2 regions of the Geoanaerobacter pelophilus genome follow, and region 2 is predicted to be linked to the other one. Evidence: riboswitches for the same ligand, from Rfam matches in the RefSeq annotation. Region 2 holds a riboswitch; the other holds the start of a gene.

Region 1 (4,391 bases), 840 kb from region 2:
TTTCATCCCACCGCTCAGGAACTGTGGTACCGGTCTGCATTTGCCGTTGCCCTTTTGGTTTTTACGGCATTCGTTTGTGTAGTCATCTCCCAGCGAGACCGACTCGACCGGCAGTTAACGTCTGCCCTTGAGGCAGCCGCGTCGGAAAAATCCAAAAGCGAGGCGATTATTGCCGCTATCGGCGACGGGATCAGTATTCAGGACACCGGGTTCAGGGTGCTGTATCAGAATGAGGTGCATCGCCAGATGGCTGGCGGCAATTTCATTGGCGAGCAGTGTTTCAGTGCTTTCGGCAGGGGGACATCTCCCTGCGAGGGCTGCCCCGTGGTGGCTGCGTTTAACGACGGCGGCATCCATACCCTGGTCAAGCAGACTCCGCCTGGGTCTGCTACAACTCATATCGAAATCATTGCCTCGCCGCTACGTGACGCCAGTGGCAATATTGTTGCCGGAATCGAAGTCGTCAGGGATATCTCCTCTCACATGCAGTCCGAGGCGAATCTGGCCCGCAAGGCTGCCGATCTCGAAGCGCTTAACCGCGAGTTGGAGTCTTTTGCCCATTCCGTTTCTCACGATCTCAGGAAACCGCTGACGGTGATATACACGGCAGCCCACTATCTCCGGGAGAATAGCGTTGCAGCCGAGGCAGATCCTGCATCCTATTTTATTAATACCATCTGCGACGCCAGCCAGAGAATGGAGGAGCTGATCGAATCTCTCCAGATGTTGGCCAACATCTCGCACCGGCAGATAAACCATGCTCGGCTGAACCTTTCCGAGTTGGCTTCAGTGATAACTGCCGATCTTGGGCTTATCAATCCGGAACGCCATGTTTCATGCCATATTACTCCAGGGCTTACCGCTTATGGCGATTGCGGGTTGATCCGGATTTTGCTGGAAAATCTCCTGGGCAATGCCTGGAAATATACCGCCAATGAGCCTGCTGCATCGATCACTTTCGGTGAGTGCGAAACGATAAGAGGGAAAGCATTCTTTGTGCAGGACAACGGAGCCGGATTTGATATGGCTTTTGCGGACAATCTCTTCAAGCTATTTTCAAGACTTCATGACAGCAAGCAATTCAGTGGCACCGGTATCGGCCTGGCTACCGTAAAAAGGGTTGTGGAACGTCACGGCGGTCAGGTATGGGGTGAAGGCAAAGTTGGAGAAGGTGCCACGTTTTATTTTATCTTGCCGGAGGGAAAAGGATGAAGGTCTCATTCGCCCGGCGTTTGTGGGTAACCTTTTCCGCCAACGTCATCGGTATTTATGCTTCCTTGTTCAATGATTTCAGGAGCCGGGGCGCTGAACATATACCTGAGTCAGGTGGGGTGTTGCTTGCTGCCAACCATATTTCCGCTTATGAGACGATCTTTCTCCCGTGGGCGATTATCAGGAGTTTTCCGATGAGCATGCTCTGGGCGCCGGCCAAGGAAGAGCTCTTTGCCAAAACCTTCACCCGGCTGCTGTACAGCTCATGGGGCGCTTTTCCGGTAAGACGGGGACGGGACGTTCGCGCCGGCAAAGCAATCAATGAACTGCTCGTCGACCAGCGAGTGATGCTTTTCCCGGAGGGAACCCGCCACAAGGATGGTCGCCTGGGCAAAGGCAACCGCGGCGTAGGCAAGATAATATACGATGTGCGACCGGCAGTAGTCCCTACTGCCCTGATCGGACTGAACCGCTGGAAGTTCCCAGGTGTACGGCAGCAGGGTATGGTGGTCTTTGGGGCGCCGATCGATTTCTCCGATCTTTTCCTGCGCGACGACTGCAAGGAGACCCATCAGTTGATTGTTGATCGGGTGATGGATGCGATTGAAGCGCTGCTCAAGGAAGAGGGGGCTTATGTCGGACGCTGTTGAAATCTTCTGCGACGGTGCCTGTAGCGGCAACCCTGGGCCTGGCGGCTGGGGTACGATCCTGCGTCTCGGCAATAATGAGAAAGAGCTTTCCGGCGGCGAACCGGCAACGACCAACAACCGGATGGAACTGACCGCAGCCATTGCCGGGCTTGCTGCCTTGAAACGACCTTGTCGGGTCGTCATCACCACTGATTCCCAGTATCTGGTCAAGGGGATGACCGAGTGGATATCCGGGTGGATCAGGAAAGGATGGATCAACAGCAAGAAAGAGCCTGTTGTGAACCGCGATCTCTGGGAACGGTTGCTGGAGCTTACCGGAATTCACACTGTTGAGTGGCGCTGGGTTCGCGGCCATGACGGCCATGCAGAGAACGAGCGGTGCGATGAACTGGCGAGGAATGCCATTGGGAAACTCTGACCTGTCGCCTACATTTTACCTGTGGGGTGAATAACTGCAGATTCCCTTGCTACCTGGCTTTGATGACACTGTAAAAAAAATGCTTTACATTTGTCCGACTAATACGGTAAAGAATAAAACATTGCTTGCTGGCAAAAATATGCAGCAAGTTCCTACAATCGAATAAGTACCACGTTTCTTATCAAGAGCGACCGAGGGACAGGCCCTATGACGTCGCGGCAACCTCCCGAAAGGGAAGGTGCCAATTCCTGCGAAACCGACAGGTTTCGGGAGATAAGGGAGCGCGGACGATCTGCAAAGAGAGTCCCCTTCCGCACCCCGGAAGGGGATTTTCATTTTGGAGGTCTATCATGAACATCGCATCTCAGGCAGCACAGATTGGACTTGATTGGGATACCCGTACCGGCGCAGTCACTGTCCCGATCTATCAGACAGCTACTTTTCGCCACCCCGGCCTTGGTCAGAGCACCGGCTACGACTACTCCCGTTCCGGCAATCCGACTCGTCAGGCGCTTGAAGACGGCATTGCCAAGCTGGACGGCGGTTGCCGCGGTTTTGCCTACGCTTCTGGGATGGCGGCCATCACCAGCCTGCTGTTCCTGTTCAGCCATGGCGACCACATTATCGTCACCGAGGATCTCTACGGCGGCACCTACCGGCTTTTTGAAAAGATCTTCAACCAGTACGGCCTGGAATTCACCTATGTCGATACCAGCGACACCAGTGCCGTGACGAGCGCAATTCAGCCGAATACCAAGGCGCTTTTTGTCGAGTCCCTGACCAATCCCCTGTTGAAGGTCGCCGATATCTCGGCACTCTCGGCCCTCTGTCGCGAAAAAGGTCTGCTGTGCATCGTCGATAATACCTTTCTCACCCCGTATCTGCTCCGGCCGCTGGACCTGGGAGCGGATATCACTGTCTACAGTGGCACCAAGTACCTGGCCGGTCACAACGATACTGTCTGCGGTCTGGTGGTTGTCAAGGACCCGGAATTGGCAGAGAAGGTCTACTTTCATCAGAACGGCGCCGGCGCTGTCCTTGGCCCCCAGGATTCCTGGCTCGCGATACGGGGGATAAAAACCCTTTCCGTGCGGCTTGACCGGCAGCAGGAAAATGCCCAGACTATTGCCGAATGGCTGACCAGGCACCCTCTGGTCAGGAAGGTCTATTATCCGGGGCTTCCCGGACATCCCGGACACGAGCTTCTGAAGGCTCAGGGGAGCGGTTTTGGCGCAATGATCTCATTCGAGGTTGCCGATCCCTCTCTTGTTGAACCGTTGCTGTTGCGGACCGGGCTCATTTCCTTTGCCGAGAGTCTGGGCGGGGTGGAAACCCTGATCACCTTCCCGGAAGTTCAGACCCATGCCGACATCGAGCCGGAAAAACGGGAGAAATTGGGGATCAACAAGGTGCTGTTGCGGCTTTCGGTGGGAATCGAGAATGTCGATGACCTGATCGCCGATCTGGACCAGGCATTTGCCATAGAGGAGGCGGCATGAAATTCGAGACGAGACTGATCCATGGGAGCCACACCATTGACCCGGCCACCGGGGCGTTGAGCATACCGGTTTGCCAGACCTCGACCTTTGCCCAGGGTTCTGTTGACCATTTCGGCAAATATGATTACGCCCGCTCCGGGAATCCAACCCGCGAGGCCCTTGAAGAGGCGATTGCCGGGCTGGAGGGCGGGACGCATGCCTTTGCCTTTGGTTCCGGCATGGCAGCCATATCCTCTACCTTGCTGCTTTTCCAGCCGGGAGACCATCTGGTGGTCTGCGAGGATGTTTACGGAGGGGCTTTCCGGGTCCTGACCAGGCTGTTCGGCCGGTGGGGGCTGACCGTGACCTTTGTCGATGCCACCAGCCTGGATGCGATCGAAGCTGCCATCAGGCCCGAGACCAAGGCAATCTACCTGGAAACCCCGTCAAACCCGCTGCTCAAGATAACCGATCTTGCCGGAGCGGCGGAGTTGGCACGAACCCGAGGGTTGCTGACCCTGGTAGACAACACCTTCATGACTCCGTACCTGCAACGCCCGCTTGATCTTGGCTGCGATATTGTCCTGCACAGCGGCACCAAGTTTCTCAATGGCCACAGTGATGTTGTCTGCG
Region 2 (4,391 bases):
CGCAGACCGGGCCGGAAGGGTTGAAGGTCCGCAGGATCCTGGTGGAGGAGGCGGTTGAGATCGCCCGTGAGTTCTACCTTTCCATTACCCTGGACCGCAATACCTCGCGCTACAGCCTCATCGCCTCAGCCGAAGGCGGGGTTGAAATCGAGGAAGTTGCCAAAAAGAGTCCAGAAAAGATTCATGTGCTGCCGATCGACCCGTTCACCGGACTGCGCCCCTATCAGGCTCGCAAGATCGCCCTGGCACTGGGTCTCACCGGAACCGTGTGTGAAGATTGCGTGGAGCTGATCCAGAACCTCTATCGCTGCTGCCTGGAAAAAGACTGCTCCCTGGTGGAGATAAACCCGTTGACGGTGACCAAGGCCGGCTGGCTGCTCGCCATGGACGCCAAGATCAACTTTGACGACAACGCCATGTTCCGTCACCGCGAATACCCGGATATGATGGACTATTCACAGCTGGACCCCTTGGAAATAAACGCCGGCAAGTACGACCTTTCGTACATCAAGCTCTCCGGCAACATCGGCTGCATGGTTAATGGCGCCGGGCTTGCCATGGCCACCCTCGACGTGCTCAAGGAGTTCGGCGGCGAACCGGCAAACTTCCTGGACGTTGGGGGCGGGTCAACCCGCGAGAAAGTTGCCGAAGCGTTCAAGATCATCCTTGAAGACAGTGACGTCAAAGGGGTGTTCGTCAACATCTTCGGCGGCATCATGCGCTGCGACGTCATTGCCCAGGGGATTATCGAGGCCGCCTCGGAAGTGAAATGCACCCTGCCGATTGTCGTCCGGATGGACGGCAGCAAGGTTGAAGAGGGAAAACAGCTCCTGGCCGAATCTGGTCTCAATGTCCAGACTGCCGACACGCTCGGCGACGGGGCACAGCGGATCGTGTCAATGCTTGGCTAATTTAACCACACCACCATAAAAGGAATCAGACATGGCAATTCTGATCAATAAAGACTCAAAAGTTCTTGTTCAGGGGATAACCGGCAGAAGCGGCCTCTTTCACACCCAGCAGTGCCGCGACTACGGCACGCACATAGTAGCCGGGGTCACTCCGGGGAGAGGCGGCATCCATATCGAAGGAATTCCGGTCTTCAATACCGTTGCCGAAGCGGTCCATTATACCGGCGCCACGGTTTCCATGATCTTCGTGCCGCCGCCGGGAGCGGCAGATGCGATCCTGGAGGCATGCGAAGCCGGGCTGGAGCTGGCAGTATGCATTACGGAAGGAATACCGGTGCGTGACATGGTACTGGCGCGCCGTATCCAGCGCGAAAGCAAGACCAGGCTCATCGGCCCGAACTGCCCGGGTATCATCACCCCCGGCCAGTGCAAACTGGGCATCATGCCGGGCTACATCCACAAGCCGGGCAAGATCGGTATTGTCTCGCGCAGCGGCACCCTCACCTACGAGGCAGTGAAGCAGGTCACCGACGCCGGCCTGGGGCAATCCACCTGTGTCGGTATCGGCGGCGACCCGATCATCGGCATGAATTTCATCGATGTCCTAAAACTGTTCAATGAAGACCCGGATACCGAAGCGGTCATGATGATCGGCGAGATCGGCGGCGGCGCCGAAGAGGATGCAGCCAATTGGATCAAAGAAAATATGAAGAAGCCGGTGGCGGCCTTCATCGCCGGGGTCACCGCTCCTCCGGGCAAAAGGATGGGTCACGCCGGAGCCATTATCACCGGCGGCAAGGGCAAGGCGGAAGACAAGATCCGCACCTTGCAGGAGTGCGGGGTAACTGTTGCCACCAGTCCGACCAAGATGGGAGTAGCGGTGCTGGAAGCGATCAACGCAAAGCGCAAGAAAAAGTAGCCCATTCCGGCCTCTGGTCCGCCTGATTTTGCATTGACAAAAGGAGCGTCATCACCTATTCTACCCTGACAATTTAATAACTTGCCGGAGTCGGATTCAAAAGTACGAATAAGACTTTGGCTGCCAGCTTATCAAGAGTGGTGGAGGGACAGGCCCTGCGAAACCACAGCAACCGGTCCGGAAACGGGCGCCAGGTGCTAATTCCTAGAGATGAGCCGGGTGCTGACAAACGATACACTCAAAGCCCCTGCTCATCTTGCAGGGGCTTTTTTATGCCGTACGGAATCGTTACAGAACAATCAATAACCTTCGACACCGATATCCGCCTGGAAAGCGGTCGAATCCTCGGGCCGATTACGCTTGCCTATGAGACGTACGGCGAACTGAATGCCGACCGCTCCAATGCCATTCTCGTTGCTCACGCCTGGACCGGCAACGCCCATCTGGCGGGACGCTATTCGGATGAAGAGCCGAAACCCGGCTGGTGGGACGCCATCGTCGGTCCCGGCTGCCTGCTGGACACCGACCGCTACTGCGTCATCTGCTCCAATGTCATCGGCTCCTGCTACGGCTCCACTGGCCCCACCTCAATCAACCCAAAGACCGGCAAGCGGTACAACCTGTCATTCCCGGTCATCACGGTGCGCGACATGGTCCGGGCCCAGCAGTTGTTGATCGACCACCTGGGGATCAAACGCCTGGTGACCGTGCTCGGCGGCAGCATGGGCGGCATGCAGGCCCTGGAATGGGCAACCCAATACCCGGACCGGATAGCATCGGCCGTGGTGCTGGCCACCTCCCCCCGCCCTTCGGCACAGGCGATCTCCCTTAATGCCGTGGCCCGGTGGGCCATATTCAACGACCCTACCTGGAAAAAGGGGGAGTACAAGAAAAACCCCAAGGACGGCCTGGCGCTGGCCCGCGGCATCGGCCACATCACTTTCCTCTCCGATGAGTCGATGACCGCCAAGTTCGGCAGGCGCTTCTCGGCCAAAGACGGCCTGTTCGACTTTTTCGGCCAGTTCGAGGTGGAACGCTACCTCAACTACAACGGCTACGGCTTTGTGGACCGATTCGACACCAACTCGTTTCTGTATCTCGCCAAGGCGCTGGACCTCTACGACGTTGCCTGGGGGTGCGAGTCACTGGAAGAGGCCTTTGAACCGGTGCAGGCGCCGATCCAGTTTTTTGCCTTCACCTCTGACTGGCTCTATCCGCCGGCCCAGACCGAAGAGATGGTCACTGCCCTGAAATCGCTGAACAAACCGGTGGAGTACCACCTCATCAATTCCCCCTACGGCCATGACGCCTTTCTCCTGGAACATGAGACCTTCACCCCCCAGGTCCGGGAGTTCCTGTCAAAGGTGCGGTGAGCAAGAATTAGCCCTTCCGGCGACCTTTTCGTACAACCGCAGATACCCTGCAGCCTCTTGTTCCGGCGAATGGCTCGTTTCAGCCATCCTGCGCCCTTCCATCCCCAGGTGACAACAGAGTCCAGGGTCTGCCAGCAACAGTTCCGCCTTGGCAGCAAATTCCTCAGCATCACGGTATAACAGGCCGTTAACGCCGTCGATCACCAGCGACCGGTTCCCTTCGACATCCGAGGCCAGCAGCGGTTTTCCCCACGCCATCCCCTCCAGAAGAGAATTGGCCATTCCCCCCTCAAAACTGGAACTGTTCACCACCACATCGGCAGTGCGATACAACGCTCCCATGTTGCGATGCTCAACCACCCCCAGGTATTCGACAAACGGAAAATCCGTCATCATGGCAAACAAGCGCTCGGCATACGACTGATCCAGAACCGGCCCCACCAGTTGCAACCGAACTGTGGGGTGACGGCTGTGAAGTTCCGCCACTGGCGGTAACGGCGAGATCAGATCCTTGACCGGCCGGATCCCTGCCGGAAGAAGAAAAATAAAGTCATCCCCCTGCCGCACTGTTGCGAGCCCTTTGTCCAAGGCAGGAAGCTCGACCCCTTGGGGTATGACCGTGATTCGCGCCGTAAGTGAGCGCGCCTCTGAGCCAAGACGAAGCGCAACGAGTTCGTGAAACGCCACCACCACCGCTGCCGATTCCAGACTTGCCAGGGTTTCATCACGTCGGTCATCGGCCAGGGTTTCATAGATATCTGAGCCGGTAAGAGTAACAATGAATGGCACCCTGCCCTGCGCCCTGATTATCCGGGCAACGCTCCCCCCCAGATAGCCGTGAAAGGCGTGACACAGGTCAAAATTGCCGTTGAGCACAGAGGCAACAACCTGATCTCCGGGCATATCGTCGAGCGAGAAGATGTGCAGGTCGCACCCCAGTTGCCGCAACTGCTTTGCCAGGCGCACTACAGTTACGGCATTGCCGCGCACCGCATCTCGCCAGTATGGGGTTATCAGGGCAACCCGCATTTTAATTATCCTCCAAAGCCGGTAACAGGGGCATCGCCGAGACCGGGAAAGGGCAATCTCCTTGTTGACTGGGTAGTTTCATGGTATTCTCCGGGTATTCTTTCCGGGAGTCAGTCCATGAAACTGGTAATTCTGGGGAGTGGCACATCCACCGGGATT

What was found. Region 2 has a riboswitch for S-adenosylmethionine ahead of metX (homoserine O-acetyltransferase MetX). Riboswitches for the same ligand answer to the same signal wherever they lie in the genome.
Region 1: another riboswitch for S-adenosylmethionine. It lies ahead of KI809_RS01470 (trans-sulfuration enzyme family protein); the one in region 2 lies ahead of metX (homoserine O-acetyltransferase MetX).

The regions. Positions count from the first base shown of each region.
Region 1 covers NZ_JAHCVJ010000001.1:326,227-330,617, reverse strand. Annotated here, with positions in the region: gene KI809_RS01485 (sensor histidine kinase) at 1-1,212, shown strand, start outside; gene KI809_RS01480 (lysophospholipid acyltransferase family protein) at 1,209-1,862, shown strand; gene rnhA (ribonuclease HI) at 1,846-2,280, shown strand; SAM riboswitch class I at 2,456-2,560, shown strand; gene KI809_RS01470 (trans-sulfuration enzyme family protein) at 2,631-3,779, shown strand; gene KI809_RS01465 (trans-sulfuration enzyme family protein) at 3,776-4,391, shown strand, end outside.
Region 2 covers NZ_JAHCVJ010000001.1:1,166,115-1,170,505, forward strand. Annotated here, with positions in the region: gene sucC (ADP-forming succinate--CoA ligase subunit beta) at 1-911, shown strand, start outside; gene sucD (succinate--CoA ligase subunit alpha) at 943-1,830, shown strand; SAM riboswitch class I at 1,956-2,047, shown strand; gene metX (homoserine O-acetyltransferase MetX) at 2,103-3,203, shown strand; gene KI809_RS05350 (glycosyltransferase) at 3,189-4,232, opposite strand; gene KI809_RS05355 (GPMC system MBL fold metallohydrolase) at 4,350-4,391, shown strand, end outside.